DNA from 4 places in the Bacillus luti genome. Region 1 is predicted to be linked to each of the others. Evidence: riboswitches for the same ligand, from Rfam matches in the RefSeq annotation. Region 1 holds a riboswitch; each other region holds the start of a gene.

Region 1 (4,214 bases):
TGTCTAAGAACCTTCCGCACGAGAAGACAAAAAGCGTCTTCTGTGCGAAAGAACCTTAGCCAACAGGGCTAAACAGTCGGTTCCGCTTTTCGTTATTGTCCAGCTTCAGCGGCTAGATTGTTCGGTGGCTTCGCTTTTTCCTGCAAGGCAAAAAGCGCCTTTACGTCAGAAGCTCCATCCCCCTCACAATCTGAACGAGCCGCTTGCGCTTTTCATTGTCCAGCTTCACCTCCTAGCCCTTCATGTCTAAGAACCTTCCGCACGAGAAGACAAAAAGCGTCTTCTGTGCGAAAGAACCTTAGCCAATAGGGCTAAACAGTCGGTTCCGCTTTTCGTTATGATCCAGCTCCAGCGGCTAGAACATTCGGTCATTTCACTCCTTCACTTGAGGCAAAAAGCGCCTCTAGTTCAGTAGTTCCAATGCCCTCTTGTTCTGAGTAAGCCGCTTGCGCTTTTCTTTTGCAAAAATAAACAGGAAACAACATGAAAATAACGAATATACTATATACTAAGTTAAAGGTTGTATAGTATATGGTGATCGGGTGATGACATATGATTTATGTAGAAAAGGTCATTATTGTAGAAGGTACATCAGATAGAAGAAAGATTGAATCTATTATTCGTGAACCGGTGGAAATTGTTTGTACAAATGGTACAATTGGTTTGTCGAAAATGGATGAGCTCGTTGATCAGTTTTTTGATAAGGAAGTGTATGTGCTAGTGGATGCTGATGATGCTGGAGAAAAGTTAAGGAAACAATTTCGAAAAGAATTTCCGCAAGCAGAGCATATTTATATCGATCGCTCATACCGAGAAGTGGCAACTGCGCCGTCTTCACACTTAGCAAATGTATTATGGGGAGCTGACATTGACGTCTATACAGAATATTTACGGTAAGGAATGATAGAAGTGATTGACTGGACAGGAGCCGAGGCTACAGCCCTAATAGAGAACGAAGAAAAAACAGTGTTATATGTATATACTCCGATGTGTGGAACATGCCAATTAGCAAAAAAGATGTTAACGATTGTTGAGATGACAATTGAGGATCTGAAAATTGGAATGTTAGATTTGAATTTTGCTCCGCATTTAGCGAAAGAGTATGGAATCGAAAGTGTACCGTGTTTACTTGTTTTTGAAAATGGGACACTCATGAAGAAGATATATGCATTTCATTCGGTTGAATATTTATATACGGAATTAAAGTAGGCGGCAAAGTTTTTGCCGCCTCGACATATTTCTTGGGAAATATGTCGAGATGCAGGGTAGGTACAGTATTTGTCGAGCGAAAATAACAGGATTGCTCTTTAGTGAGAGGGAATGGTATGTAATAGAAAGTGATATGAAGGATGTGATTTAGGGTGAAATTATATTCTTTGCTGCAATCATTTGTAAATTACGCTAACGGTCAATACCATTTAGAACCACTTCTAAGACAAGGAGAAAGAATTGTTAATTTCCGTTTTGGAGATGAATGTTGCTCGTTACAAATTTCAAGAGATTATATAGAGCTGTTGCAAGAGGAAAGAGGAACAGAACAAATCGTGTGTGTAGATGAAGAAGGTGTAGAACAACTAGTGAACGGAAATACACGATTACAAATGTTAATGAATGATGGACGTGTACATTATTCTGGGACGTATCGAACGATGCTATTAGTCGAGTCGATGTTTCATATATGTAAACCGATGTCAGTAGGTGCTTAAAATTCTGAAGTTTCATTTTTTATGAAAATTTCTGTTGACATGGTGTGTGGATATTGATACAATTCAATTCATAAAATATAGACAATTTCATAAATTACAAATCAGACGAAAATTTAATCTGATTTCTCTTATCAAGAGAGGTGGAGGGACTGTGCCCTGTGAAGCCCGGCAACCGTCAACTTATGTTGAAATGGTGCCAATTCCTGCAAAGCAAATGCTTTGAGAGATGAGAGAGAGGGATAATGTTGTTATATACGCATATAAACCTTTCTGCTTCTCTAAAGCAGAAAGGTTTTTTTATTGTTTGAATGTGGAGGACATTCAAATAATAAAAGTAATGATAACGGTGGACTACACGCATCAAAAATAAAAAATTGCGGAGTCGATCCAAACAAAATAGGGGTGATACACCATGATTTTATTAGAGAATGTAAAGAAAATATATAAAGCAAAAAGCGGTGATGTCACTGCTGTAGATAATGCCAATTTAAAAATAGATAAAGGTGAAATATTTGGTGTTATCGGATATAGTGGCGCTGGAAAAAGTTCTTTAATTAGATTATTCAATCAGTTGGAGAAACCAACTTCTGGCCAAATTACAATTGCAAATCGTGTCATTTCAGCAATTACAGGAAGCGAACTTCGTAAGGCAAGGCAAGAAATCGGAATGATTTTTCAGCACTTCAACTTACTTTGGTCACGAACTGTACGTGAAAATATTGCATTTCCACTTGAGATTGCAGGCGTCGATAAGGAAAAGAGAAGAAAACGTGTTGATGAGCTAATTCACCTTGTTGGATTAGAAGGAAGAGGAGACGCGTACCCATCTCAGTTAAGTGGTGGACAAAAGCAACGCGTTGGTATTGCGAGAGCATTGGCTAACAATCCACAAGTACTTTTATGTGATGAAGCGACGTCAGCTCTTGATCCAGAAACGACAGATCAAATTTTAGATTTACTATTAGATATTAATAAGCGTCTCGGTTTAACAATTGTACTCATTACACATGAGATGCATGTAATTCGAAAGATTTGTAATCGCGTTGCGGTAATGGAGAGAGGAAAGATTGTAGAAACGGGTCCAGTACTTGACGTATTCCGTAATCCGCAGCAGGACATTACGAAACGATTTGTACAACAGTTAACGGATTCTGAAGATACAAATGAGACGATTGAAAGTTTAATTGAAAAATATCCAGATGGAAAAGTAATCCGCTTGCAGTTTATCGGCGAGGCTGTAGAAAGACCGGTACTTCAAAGATTAATGCAGCGCAGTGATATAGAAGTAAGCATTTTGCAGGGAAATATCGCACAAACGAATAACGGCTCTTACGGTAGTTTAGTCGTTCATTTAAATGGTGAGGAAACAGCGATCCAGCAAGCGATAGAAGGAATTCATCAAGATCAAGTAGAGCTGGAGGTGATTGCACATGGATAAGTTACTCACAAATGTTGATTGGAATCAAATGTTAGAAGCAACTGGTGAAACGTTATATATGACGGCAATCGCAGCTCTTGCTACATTTATTTTAGGACTTATTTTAGGATTGTTACTTTTCATGACAGCGAAAGATAATTTATGGGAAAACAAATCGATTAATACGGTGATTGGAGCGTTCGTAAACATATTCCGTTCTATACCGTTCATCATTTTAATTATTTTATTAATCCCATTCACGAAAATCCTTCTTGGAACAATTCTTGGAGCGAGTGCAGCGTTGCCAGCTTTAATCATCGGAGCGGCACCATTCTATGCACGAATGGTTGAAATTGCACTTCGTGAAATTGATAAAGGTGTAATTGAAGCTTCAAAAGCGATGGGAGCAAAAACAAGCACAATTATTTTAAAAGTATTGATTCCAGAATCATTACCAGCATTAGTATCTGGTATTACGGTAACGACAATTGCTTTAGTAGGCTATACAGCAATGGCAGGAGTTGTTGGTGCTGGTGGCCTTGGAACACTTGCTTATTTAGAAGGATTCCAACGAGGAAATAACGACGTAACAATCGTTGCGACAATTTGTGTATTACTAGTTGTATTTTTCATTCAGTGGATTGGTGATCGTGTAACGACTCGAATAGATAAACGATAATAAAAAACGGGAGGATGTTTCAAATGAAAAAATTATTACTTACAGCACTTATTTCAACTTCTATTTTTGGGTTAGCTGCCTGCGGGGGGAAAGATAAAGACGAAAAGAAACTAGTAGTGGGGGCTTCTAACGTACCGCACGCTGAAATTTTAGAAAAGGCAAAACCGTTACTTGAGAAAAAAGGAATTGAATTAGAAGTGAAAAAATTCCAAGATTACGTGTTGCCAAATAAAGCGTTAGCGGATAAGGAGTTAGACGCTAACTATTTCCAGCACATTCCGTATTTAGAAAAAGAAATTAAAGATAAAAAATATGATTTTGAAGTAGCAGGAAAAATTCATTTAGAACCAATTGGCGTATATTCTCAAAAATATAAAAGCTTAAAAGAGCTTCCAGACGGAGCGACAATTAT
Region 2 (4,214 bases), 200 kb from region 1:
AGAAATGGTACATAGCTTGTTCTTTTGATAACTTACTGATTGGAGGCAATACGCCAGATGCATCAGCAGTTAAGAAAATAATTGTATTTGGATGTCCTGCAACACTTGGCAGTACGATATTGTCAATCGCATGCATAGGGTATGCAGCACGTGTATTTTCTGTTAAAGTAGTATCGTTGTAGTCTGCGATACGCGTTTGGTCATTAATGATAACGTTTTCTAAAACAGATCCAAATTTGATTGCATCAAAAATTTGTGGCTCTTTCTCGTGAGAAAGGTTTACGCATTTCGCATAGCAACCGCCTTCAATATTGAATACACCGTTATCAGACCATCCATGCTCGTCGTCACCGATTAATTTACGGTTTGGATCAGCAGACAATGTTGTTTTACCTGTTCCAGATAATCCGAAGAATAGTGCCACGTCGCCTTCTTCACCTACGTTTGCAGAGCAATGCATAGAAAGGATATCTTGTTCAGGTAGTAAGAAGTTCATAATAGAGAAAATTGATTTTTTCATTTCTCCAGCGTATTCTGTACCACCGATCAGTACGATACGTTTTTCGAATGAAACCATAATGAATGCTTCAGAATTTGTGCCGTCAATTGCTGGGTCTGCTTTGAAGTTCGGCGCAGAAACAATTGTAAATTCTGATTCATGAGTTGTTAATTCTTCTTCAGTTGGACGAATAAATAATTGGTGTACGAACAAATTATGCCATGCGTATTCGTTAACAACTTGAATTGGTAGGCGATAGTTGCGATCAGCGCCTGCAAATCCTTTGAAGATGAATAACTCTTCTTTTTCTTTTAAGTATTCTAATACTTTTGTATATAATTTATTAAAATGTTCTTCAGAAATCGGTTGGTTCACAGCTCCCCAAGCAATTTTGTCAGCAACCGATGCTTCTTTCACAATAAATTTATCTTTAGGAGAACGTCCTGTATATTTTCCAGTTGAAGCAGAAACGGCACCAGTCGAAGTTAATTTCCCTTCATTTCGCATTAATACTTTTTCCACTAATTGCGGAACACTTAGTTGAATCTGTGCATTGCTTCCGTTCAATAATTCATGTAAACCAATTTGGACATTCACAGTACTCATATTTATATACCATCCTTTTCATTTAATGAAATATTTCTCGTAATCCCCATCAATAGTATAACACAATTATATAAATAATGTATACTATTTCTTTATTTTTGTTTGTGTGAATGTATTAATTCCTTATTAATATTCCATTCTCTCTCTATTGAGAAAAACTTTCAGGAAAATGTGAATATTAATTGACAAATGAATATCATTTCTTTAGTATAGGTTGGGACGGATACTCTCTTATCCCGAGCTGGCGGAGGGACAGGCCCGATGAAGCCCAGCAACCTCATCTGTATTGGTAAATACAGGTGAATAGGTGCTAAAACCTGTGCGAGGCTACAGGTCTCGAACGATAAGAGCGAAGGGCAAAAAGCAGTATGCAAGTAGCAAATTAAACCTTTCCTCTATGTAAAGTGGGAAAGGTTTTTCTGTATGCTTGTGTGGGAGAATAAATGTATGTCGCAGTTTGTGGCAAATTAAGGATGAGTTCCGTACAATATATACAATTACTGTAGGGAGGTTTACCACATGACAAAAAAACGTCATCTGTTCACATCTGAGTCTGTAACTGAAGGACATCCAGATAAAATTTGTGACCAAATTTCTGATTCAATTTTAGATGCGATCTTATCAAAAGACGCAAATGCACGTGTAGCTTGTGAAACAACTGTAACAACTGGTTTAGTATTGGTAGCGGGGGAAATTACGACTTCTACTTACGTAGACATTCCGAAAATCGTTCGTGAAACAATTCAAGGCATTGGTTACACACGCGCAAAATACGGATTCGATGCAGAAACTTGTGCAGTTTTAACATCTATCGATGAGCAATCTGCTGACATCGCTATGGGTGTTGACCAAGCGCTAGAAGCACGCGAAGGTCAAATGACTGACGCTGAGATTGAGGCAATTGGTGCAGGAGACCAAGGTTTAATGTTTGGTTTCGCATGTAATGAGACACAAGAGTTAATGCCACTTCCAATCTCGCTTGCTCACAAATTAGCTCGCCGTTTAACTGAAGTACGTAAAGATGATACATTATCATACCTACGTCCGGATGGAAAAACGCAAGTTACAGTTGAGTATGATGAAAATGGTAAACCTGTACGTGTAGATACAATCGTAATTTCTACACAGCATCATCCAGATGTTACATGGGAAGAAATCGATCGCGATTTAAAAGAGCATGTAATTAAAGCTGTAGTTCCAGCAGAATTAATGGATGGAGAAACGAAATTCTTCATTAACCCAACTGGCCGCTTCGTAATTGGTGGACCACAAGGTGATGCTGGTTTAACAGGACGTAAAATCATCGTTGATACTTACGGTGGATACGCTCGCCACGGTGGCGGTGCATTCTCTGGTAAAGATGCAACGAAAGTTGACCGTTCAGCAGCATATGCAGCTCGTTATGTTGCGAAAAACATCGTAGCAGCTGGTCTTGCTGACAAAGCAGAAGTACAACTTGCATACGCAATCGGTGTAGCACAACCAGTATCAATTTCAGTTGATACATTCGGCACTGGTAAAGTATCTGAAGACGTATTAGTAGAACTAGTTCGTAACAACTTCGATCTTCGCCCAGCTGGTATTATTAAAATGCTAGACTTACGTCGCCCAATTTACAAACAAACAGCAGCTTACGGCCACTTCGGACGTACTGATGTAGATCTAACATGGGAACGTACAGACAAAGCTGCAGCTTTAAAAGAGCAAGCTGGTCTATAATATATGAAAAAAAGCTTTGCGCGGTGAGCGCAAAGCTTTTTTTATTTTATTTTACTTATTATTTGAATACATGAATGACAATGTACTTCTCCTTCTAGTTCAATATACTTTTTCATATTTGTCATTCCGCTTGCCGGAAAGGGCATATGAATCCATGCTTTTTCATACGTTTGTATTTCTTTTTGACATGATTTACAAAGGATTGGTTTCTTACGGAACATAGAAAATCAACCTTTCAGTTGGCGTGCTTTTCCGGCGCAAAAAGCACTGCATAGTAAAAATAGCGTTGCGAATATAATGCTCACTAATGTAGCGGATGGGATTGCCCCTTTTAGAGAAAAACCGACGGTGATGGAAGCGATAAATAAGAGGATGAATGTTGTTGTTAATTTTTTATAAATTTCCATAGTATGTAGACCTCCTTATTTAGAGATAGAACGTATAAAAATAAAATCTAATATATAGGCAAGTACGAGAGGAATTAATGTGCTAGTCAAATAGTAACGAATACCACCATCCGGCATAAGCACATACAATTTTAAAAAGTTTATATCAAATCCGTAAGCGATGCATTGAAACACGGATAAAATAATAAGGAATGGTATAATAGGTACATATCGTTTTATGTTATAAAACATAAAAAAACTCCTTTATATGGATAAATATACTTATATTGTATCATATTGAATTCTTTAATTTATACATAATTTTACAAAGTTAAATGAAAGGAAAGATGAAAAATGAGCGTAACCGAGCATAAAAAACAAGCGCCAAAAGAAGTGCGCTGCAAGATCGTAACGATTTCCGATACACGTACAGAAGAGACAGATAAGAGCGGACAACTATTACATGAATTGTTAAAAGAAGCAGGACATACAGTGACTTCTTATGAAATTGTAAAAGATGATAAAGAAAGCATTCAGCAAGCAGTGTTAGCTGGCTATCATAAGGAAGATGTAGATGTTGTATTAACGAATGGCGGTACTGGTATTACGAAGCGTGATGTCACAATTGAAGCGGTATCAGTTCTATTAGATAAAGAAATTGTCGGATTTGGTGAGTTGTTCCGCATGATTAGTTATTTAGAAGATATCGGAAGCAGCGCAATGTTAAGTAGAGCAATTGGCGGTACAATTGGGCGTAAAGTAGTCTTTTCAATGCCGGGATCTAGCGGAGCCGTTCGCCTTGCGATGAATAAATTAATTTTACCGGAATTAGGTCATATTACATTTGAGCTGCATCGCCAATGAGTAAGTGGGCTGGAATTGTATTAGCGGGCGGTATGTCGAGTAGATTCGGTGAACCGAAAGCGCTAGCGAGCTGGGGTGGGAGTACTTTTGTTGAGCATATTTTGAAAGTGATGACAACTGCGGTGCAAGAAGTTGTAGTC
Region 3 (4,214 bases), 1.6 Mb from region 1:
GGATTAATCCTTGATTAGGAATGTTTTGTTGTCTAATAAAAATAGGTCCGTTACTTCCACGTTCTTGAGGGCTTTGTGTCATTCCTGTATACGTTTCATTTTTAATAAATAATGAGCGAATACTATCATAATTCCATGCGTTATTATCAACTAATTTTGCCCATACATCATAAATATCACGACTGCCACGTACAGCTAACATCTGATTATGTTCAGAACTTCCACCAATGGCACGACCACTTGACGTTATTAACTGACGACCAATCGTTTGCTCAACTATAGTAGTGACATTAAATGAATGCCTATTATCAGTAGCATTTAAAATAGAAACTATAAGATTAGGACTGCTTAATTCCTCTGTCATGTTTGTTCCTGCTTCAAGAACGAGAACGGAAGTACATTTATCATCCGTTAATTCTTTAGCAATTATCCCTCCGGCAGTACCGGCACCAATCACGATGTAATCAAAAATATATTGTTTTGACATCCTATTATTCCTTTCAATAAAAAATTTAAAACAATAAATTCCTATACAATATACTATGAACATATCGTACGGACTGCCTGTACTTTTAATAGAGGTTAATAGTTTTGAAAATTACCAGCATTAGCGATAGCTGGTTTAGGCGCTCGTGATATTATGGGATTTTGCGTTGTGAACTTATTATATGCAGGTTGTATCATTAGTCTATGTTTCTTATTTATTTAAATGAAAAACTAGTTTTATACTAGCTTTTTTACACAATAAATCACTTATTTCCCACGCAATTTATAATCGTTTCCCACTCTATCTCCGTAAGATGTAATGACTCAAATGCAAAAAAATCTTCGCAAATTTTTTCGATCAGGTGTGGATGTTCCCTCAAAAAATTCCACTGTAACGCTTTAGGAAGAAAATGTATTTCATATTCTTTACTTCCCCTTACTATCTCATCCACTTCTCTTTCACAAATCCCTCTTAACAAGTAGTCATTTCTTAACTCTATTTGAATTTGCTGAAATATTTCGCTACATTTTTTCAATTGAAGTAAACATGTAATATACGTTCGCAAAAGTTCATTATCATACCCACAACAGTTTATAATACGATCGACTTCATTCATAATGTACGAGCCTTTTCTTCTATTTGTAATAACCACTTTTCCCGCTTCTCTAGTTTACTCGTTTTCACAGATTGAAATACTGAACGTTTTATATCGCGAATGCCGCAAAAACGTAAAACGCCTCTCTTCATTACAATCCAATCTGCTGATCGGTATAATAAAGCGACGTACCATAAAGGCGAATCCAACGTATTAATAACCCACGCTTTCTTTCCGGTCAATAATCCTTTCGGCAGAGCACCTTCATATTTATAAGCAAATCCCGCTACGAAAATACGGTCAATAAATCCTTTTAAAATAGCAGGCATCCCCCACCACCATATCGGATAAATGAAGAGAAGAGTATCTGCCTCTTCCACTAATTTTCTATATCGCGCTGTCTCTTCCTCACTTACTAAATCACGCCTTTTCTTCTCTTCATTAAATACAAGCACTGGATCAAATTGTTCCTTATATAAATCAAGTACCGTAACCGAATGATTTGTTTCCTGTAATCCTTTTTGCACATGCTCTAAAATGGCCCCGTTAAAACTTGAAGGATTAGGATGGGCGTATATAATTAGTACGTTCATTGCAAAACCACTCCCTCTATAGTTAAAGCTTCCACTTCTCTAACATCTTCTCTACAACTTGCACGTTTTTCGAACTTTGCAACAAACGATTTAATACTGTGAGTAACTCTTCCTTTTCTAAATCTTTCAGTTTCTCTTTAACTGTACTCTCACCTACATGTTGAATATCATAAACGACCGCCGCCATATGTTTACAATAATTTTCATATGGACACTCACAGCTACTTTCTGTAAAATCCTCTAAATCAATAATTACTTCGTAGTTCCCTGCATTTCCAGTAACGAAGGCAAATATTTTCGTATCTTGTATTTCGACATCTTCTACATGTCCTTCTTCATAATATTCATATCCTTTATCCATAATGTACTTAGGAATCCACTTCGTTATATCGTTTAATAAGTAAGCGTACATAACAACACCTCTTCCTTTAATTCCCTTTTGACTTCCAAAACCCTGCATGTTATTCTAATAACTGTCAAATAGCAAGTCTATATGACAAAACGACTGACACCTATTCGGCGGAGGTGTCTCTTTTCATTTGCAGCCGATATGAAGTGCCTCTTTCAGGCACATTCAATCTTTGACACTACACACTCAACACCATTCCCTGTATCAGGCTGCTTAAGCAGTCTTTTACTCTACATACTTCAAAAAAAAAGAGAGCTTAGCTCCCTTTTCCCGCCTTATAAAATACCCCTTTTTCAGCATAGAGATATTCATCAGCTAATGTAATTTTTCCATCCAGTTTCAGTTCATCTAATAGTCTTGATAAATAAAATTGATGTAACATCTTTTTCGTGAATTTTCCTTCATGATGCGAAACGATATGTTCTTGAATATCTAACAATGATATTGGCTTATCTTGCTCTATCATATATTCATAAACTGTACTACGCAGTTTTACGTATTTTTCGAGTGTCACAGTACTTCGCACCCCCTTTCTTCTTAATATAAATTTTCGTAATCGGTTTTTTTGCAATAAAAAAACCTCTCCGATAAGAAGAAGTTACGTATATCTTCGTCTTATCTCCCAGAACAAATATGTTCTGCTGGAATTAGCACCTGCATCGCGGTTGCTGGGTTTCATCGGGCCAGTCCCTCCACCTCTCTGGATAAGAAAATATTCACTTAATTCCTACTATACGTAATTTCATTTTAATTGTCAAATAAATATAACAAATTATATTTTGTTCCTTACTGTTCATACTATACATATATGAATATGCAAGGAGGATTATGAAATGCACGAAAATGCTCGCGGATATGTCCAAAATTCTTTTCAATCATTACAAGAAGCAAAACATTGTTTAGAAGAAGCGCTACAGACTGTTGAAAAAGATTTTAATCGCGCTCGTATTGAACAATCCCTTTATGCGATCGAACAAGCTATTCAACGCTGCGATTACACCGTTCACATTTTAGAACAAGATTGAAAAAACTTCCCATCAATTTGGTGGGAAGCTTTTTCAAATGGCATACTTCATTATTATTGCCGTTATAATTAAAAAATATACAGAATTCACAATTTCTAAAATCCCTACTTTTATGATAGAAATCTTTTTGCCATACAACACTATTGCTCGAATAACACTTGGTATAAAAATAAGAGAACACAATGGATTAATAGTAAAAATGATAATCGTTAATACAATATGATAACCCCAAGATATAAAACGATACTTCGGATTATTTTTCTCACGTATCATCGTTTTCACATAAAACGTACTTCCTAAAAAATATAAAAATGAAATAAGCGCAATGAATAATGCTGTTTTATCTATAAGTTTCATTGAAAAATAATAACTGACTAAACCACCGATACAGAAAACAATAATCGCGAAAATGTCATTTAGTAACGCTCTTTCATTCTTTTGACGAGCGTAATACATATTTACAATAAATAATGGAATCATGACTACTACGAATAAAAGAATTCGCCATTCATATAATAAAGAAATCATCCCAAATACGAACGCAATAATAAAATATAAAATTGCGGCATGTAAATATTCTTTTTTTCGTTTTTGTTTTATGTACGTAAGGAATGGATACGTAGCTAAATAGATGAAAAACCAAGCTAAAAACAATGGAATATGATACATAGTAGGTTTCCCAAGTATAGCGCTTAATAGAAATGGTATAACGAGCATCGCCCATGCCCCATGTTGCTTCGGAATAACTAACTTCATTAACTATACACCTCCCTTTTGAAAATAATTCTCACCTACTATTATACAAATAATTTCATATAGTAACGGATATATATTGGACTATTTTTTGACAATAAAAAATGCTCCTTACAATATGTAAGAAGCATGAAAGAGGCAAACGAATATGTAAGTCGCGACCCTACCTTATATAAATATGCTTTTCTATGCCATGTTATGCTTATCTAATATGCCATATTTCCTTTTAAATCTTGTAAGAATCGTAATCCAAGAAGTACTAAATAGTAGTAAGAACACAACATTTGAAATCGCATGACTCAAATCGAAGTAAAAACTTGCGATATAGTATGAAATAACTGTTTCCCACGTT
Region 4 (4,214 bases), 660 kb from region 1:
TCCTTCTACGATGATTCCTTGCTCTTGTAAAAATGATAAAGCACGTTTTACCTCGTTTTTTTCACCCTGCATATGAACAACAAGTTTCCCATATGCCTCATGTTTTAACTGTGTAATATTACCGGACAAAATATTCGGATATACTTGGAAACGTTTCGTAGCGACAGCTAATGCTGGCTCACCTGAAGAATGTCCTATAAAAGAAAGTGTTACAATTTCACCAGTAGTCTGTAGTTCTTTTTGTACTTCTTCTGGAATTTTTGCTGCAAATGCGCTATTTACAAATTTCTTCGTCGTTACATGTTGTGGGCTTGTGAAAATATCTTTTACAGTCCCGCTTTCGACTACAGTTCCATGTTCCATAACAGCGACACGGTCACATATACGCTGGATGACATTCATTTCATGTGTAATGAGTAAAATCGTAATTCCGATTTCTTCGTTAATCTTTAATAGCAAATCAAGGATGGAATCGGTTGTTTCTGGATCTAATGCACTCGTTGCCTCGTCACTTAATAACACTTCAGGTTCATGTGATAGTGCACGAGCAATTGCAACACGCTGTTTTTGACCGCCAGAAAGTTCACTTGGATATGCATCTTTTCGATTAAAAAGATCGACAATGCGTAAATACTTTTCTACTCTTTTTTCAATCTCTGTTTTTGGAATGCCAGCAAGGCGTAACGGTAATGCGATATTTTCATAGACGGTAACAGTTTTAAGTAAATTGAATCCTTGAAAAATCATCCCGATTTTTTGTCTTGCTTTTGCTAGTTCTTTTGCCGATAAAGTTGTTAAGTCTTGATTGTTTATAATGATATTTCCTGTTGTTGGTTTTTCTAATAAATTTACACAGCGGATTAATGTACTTTTACCAGCACCGCTATATCCGATGATTCCAAATACTTCGCCCTTTGCCACTTTAATAGAAGTTGACTTAAGAGCTTCGACATTCCCCTTTTTTGTTGAAAATACTTTGGAAATATTTTTTAATTCGATCATTATAGTCAGCTCCTACCAAGACGGTAAAACAGAACCATCAAATTTTTTCTCGATAAATTCTTTTACTTCTTTAGATTGATAAGCTTTCTTTAATTTATTTACAACAGCATCATCTTTATTTTCAGTACGAACAACGACCCAGTTCACATATGGTGAATCTTTTCCCTCACGGAAAATAGAATCTTTCGCTGGACTTAACTTTGCACCTAATGCAAAGTTTGTATTGATTGCAGCTGCTTTCACTTCACTTAGTTGTGTTGGTAATTGAGATGCCTCTAATTCAACAATCTTTAATTTTTTTGGATTTTCAATTACATCTTTCGCAGTTGCCTTTTCTGTAGCCTTTGGATCAACCTTTAAAACCCCTGCTTTTTCGAATAGTTTCAAAGCTCGAAGTTCATTCGTCGGATCGTTTGGTACAGCAATCGCATCGCCCTCTTTTAATTCTTTTATATCTTTTAAGCTTTTAGAATATACACCCATAGGGAATGTTACTGTTGAAAATACTTCAGTTAATTTCATATTGCGTTCGGCTTTAAATACATCCAAATAAGATTTCGTTTGATAGCTATTTACATCAAGGCTTTTTTCATCTAAAGATACGTTTGGTGCTACATAATCATTAAATACTTTTACCTCAATTTCGAGACCATCTTTTGCTGCAACTTCTTTTACCTTTTCAAAAATTTGTTCGTGCGGTCCACCTGTTACACCGACAGTAATCTTTTTCTCATCTAATGCTTTGACTTCTTTATCTGAACCTGCGCTACAGGCACCTAATAATAGTACAGCTCCACTTACAATGCTTAGTAATACTTTTTTCATCTATAATTCCCCCTTAATATACGTTCCAAAATAAAAAGCACCTCTCAAAATAAGAGAGGTGCCGAATAGACGAAATAGGTTCCTCTCTTATCTTCCAAAACGAAAACTCGTTTTGCAGGAATTAGCACCTTAGCTTATACGTTATAAGCTCGGTTGCCGGGCATCATCGGGCCAGTCCCTCCGCCACTCTTGATAAGAGTATGTGTATGTAGTTTTTTAATATGGTACTAATAGTAAATCTTACAAAAAGAATTGTCAATGTTATTTTCAGAAAATATTTTATTTTATGGTAATCGAAACGTTCCCTTTTTTGCGCCCTGTCTCTACGTACATATGGGCTTCTGAAATTCCTTCTAACGGGTAAGTTCTATCAATAACGGGCTTTAAATTTTCTGTTTCAGTTAGTCTTTTTAGTAGAAACATATCTTCTTTACTTACTTTTGCCATCATGCCATTAACAGATACATATATACCATTAGGCGTTAATACCTTTTTTCCAAGGGATTTATTATGTTTTCCAACTGCATCAAATATAATATCATAGTTTATCCCCTGCTTAGTAAAATCCTCTTTCGTATAATCGATTACTTTATCCGCTCCTAAAGATTGCACTAGTTCAAAATTTGAATGACTACAAACAGCTGTAACGGTTGCGCCGAAATATTTAGCAAGTTGTACGGCAGCTGTTCCTACTGATCCAGATGCGCCGTATATTAGCACTTGTTGCCCCCTTTTTATCCGGGCCTTTCTTAGGAAGTGTAGTGCCGAAGTTCCGCCAAAGGGAATAACTGCTGCTTCCTCATACGTCACATTATTAGGTTTTAATGCTATTAATCCACTTTCATGTACACATGTATATTCTGCATAACCACCGACATTAAGCTCTGTTAATGCAAAAACTTGGTCTCCTTTTTTAAATAGAGTTACATCCGTTCCAACTTCTTCGATTTCACCGGATAATTCTACGCCGAGTATAGGTTTTCTCGGTTTTTTTAAACCTAATATAATCCGCATAGGAATCCAAAATAAGGGTGGGCTATTAAAACCGCGTATTCTACAATCTCCAGTCGTTACACTTGTTGCATGAATTTTAACTAATACTTCGTTCTTTTTAGGTGTAGGTTTTTCTACATTTTGGAGCTTTAGAACATTAGGTGGTCCATACTTTGTGCAAATAATCGCTTTCATAATGACCTCCTGAAATTAGTTGTTTTCTTTACATCATATTTGAAATTTTCCTCAAACATGTTGTTATATAGCCAATAAATTTAAGGAGAAATATTACGAATTATATGGATTTCGTAGGAAAAGGGATGATATTATTTTTGGAAGGAGGGGACGTTATGAAGAAACTTATTTTAATTTCAAGCTTAGCACTTACAGTTGGTCTAGGAGTAGGGTGTAGTAATGAGAAAACGACAAAAACTGATGAACCGAAGAAAGAATCAGTTCAGAAAGAAAAGGAAGTAGCAGCAAAGGATGTTTTCAAGAAAGCGAATGATGCTTTTAAAAATGAAGAAAATGTAACGATGACATATGATGTGGGGATAAAAGCTGAAGGAACAGAGATGAATGTAATGAAGGCGAAAATGCAATTAGAGCCGAAGAAAAAGAATTCTCGTTCTGAAATGAATGTGTCTGGTACAGATATTGTAGTTTATACGGTGGATGGCAAAGTTGCTGGTCAGGTGAAAAATCCTAATACAGGAGAAGTTATATCTGTACCGGAGGAGCAATTAAATGCGGGCGGAATGAAAGCAACGCAAGATATTGTAGATAATTTAGAAGTGCCAGCAGTAGTTTTAGATAAAATGAAGATGGAGAAAAGCGGAGATAAATATAAACTGAAATTCACATTAAAAGGACAAGAAACAGAAAGTATGTTAACTAGCATGGATGAAACGCAGAAGAAAATGTTACAAGCACAAAACGCAAAGATAGCAGAAGTGGATGCAGAATATATTATTACAAAAGACTTTAAATATGAATCAGCAAAGATAGATATGGTTATGAGTAGTAATGGTGAGGATAAAGCACACATTATTACGGATGCAAAATTCACATCGTATGAGAAATTTGATCCAATACAGCTGCCAGCAGCAAAGTAAAGACTTGTAAGAGAGGTACCTGAAAGAAAGGGTATCTCTTTTTGTTGCCAATAAGGAGAGTGCCATTTGAAAAAAAGAAAGATAGTAGTTGTCGTTATAGCGTATACGGTGTTGTTAACAGCATCTATACATACGTATAAAAAACAGCTCAATCATCCTACTATGAGTGATGTAGGTAAATTACTTCCGACAAAAATAAAACGTGTTGAAAGTGCTACAGAGGAGCAGTCGTTAATAAATTTAGTGCGAGATGCAAAAGTTTCAGGAGAGAAGATCTCT

The links. A riboswitch is a leader RNA that binds a small molecule or an ion and turns the genes downstream of it on or off. The one in region 1 is predicted to bind S-adenosylmethionine.
Region 2: it holds a riboswitch for S-adenosylmethionine, as region 1 does, so the genes downstream of both, metK (methionine adenosyltransferase) here and EUC40_RS02020 (methionine ABC transporter ATP-binding protein) in region 1, are expected to answer to the same signal.
Region 3: it holds a riboswitch for S-adenosylmethionine, as region 1 does, so the genes downstream of both, EUC40_RS10510 (hypothetical protein) here and EUC40_RS02020 (methionine ABC transporter ATP-binding protein) in region 1, are expected to answer to the same signal.
Region 4: it holds a riboswitch for S-adenosylmethionine, as region 1 does, so the genes downstream of both, EUC40_RS24900 (MetQ/NlpA family ABC transporter substrate-binding protein) here and EUC40_RS02020 (methionine ABC transporter ATP-binding protein) in region 1, are expected to answer to the same signal.

The regions. Positions count from the first base shown of each region.
Region 1 covers NZ_CP040336.1:405,064-409,277, forward strand. Annotated here, with positions in the region: gene EUC40_RS02005 (toprim domain-containing protein) at 553-897, shown strand; gene EUC40_RS02010 (thioredoxin family protein) at 901-1,209, shown strand; gene EUC40_RS02015 (hypothetical protein) at 1,362-1,706, shown strand; SAM riboswitch class I at 1,832-1,939, shown strand; gene EUC40_RS02020 (methionine ABC transporter ATP-binding protein) at 2,119-3,144, shown strand; gene EUC40_RS02025 (methionine ABC transporter permease) at 3,137-3,802, shown strand; gene metQ (methionine ABC transporter substrate-binding lipoprotein MetQ) at 3,826-4,214, shown strand, end outside.
Region 2 covers NZ_CP040336.1:606,675-610,888, forward strand. Annotated here, with positions in the region: gene pckA (phosphoenolpyruvate carboxykinase (ATP)) at 1-1,105, opposite strand, end outside; SAM riboswitch class I at 1,334-1,455, shown strand; gene metK (methionine adenosyltransferase) at 1,625-2,824, shown strand; gene EUC40_RS03160 (hypothetical protein) at 2,866-3,045, opposite strand; gene EUC40_RS03165 (hypothetical protein) at 3,052-3,231, opposite strand; gene EUC40_RS03170 (hypothetical protein) at 3,247-3,462, opposite strand; gene EUC40_RS03175 (MogA/MoaB family molybdenum cofactor biosynthesis protein) at 3,565-4,074, shown strand; gene EUC40_RS03180 (molybdenum cofactor guanylyltransferase) at 4,071-4,214, shown strand, end outside.
Region 3 covers NZ_CP040336.1:2,051,570-2,055,783, reverse strand. Annotated here, with positions in the region: gene EUC40_RS10535 (GMC family oxidoreductase) at 1-487, opposite strand, end outside; partial or broken gene EUC40_RS10530 (TIGR00366 family protein) at 599-709, shown strand; gene EUC40_RS10525 (group-specific protein) at 750-1,103, opposite strand; gene EUC40_RS10520 (NAD(P)H-dependent oxidoreductase) at 1,100-1,675, opposite strand; gene EUC40_RS10515 (SWIM zinc finger family protein) at 1,698-2,135, opposite strand; gene EUC40_RS10510 (hypothetical protein) at 2,341-2,598, opposite strand; SAM riboswitch class I at 2,697-2,795, opposite strand; gene EUC40_RS10505 (hypothetical protein) at 2,918-3,109, shown strand; gene EUC40_RS10500 (YwiC-like family protein) at 3,143-3,865, opposite strand; gene EUC40_RS10495 (ECF transporter S component) at 4,049-4,214, opposite strand, start outside.
Region 4 covers NZ_CP040336.1:4,943,250-4,947,463, reverse strand. Annotated here, with positions in the region: gene EUC40_RS24905 (methionine ABC transporter ATP-binding protein) at 1-1,002, opposite strand, end outside; gene EUC40_RS24900 (MetQ/NlpA family ABC transporter substrate-binding protein) at 1,015-1,827, opposite strand; SAM riboswitch class I at 1,912-2,026, opposite strand; gene EUC40_RS24895 (NAD(P)-dependent alcohol dehydrogenase) at 2,107-3,015, opposite strand; gene EUC40_RS24890 (hypothetical protein) at 3,171-3,935, shown strand; gene EUC40_RS24885 (FAD-binding oxidoreductase) at 4,002-4,214, shown strand, end outside.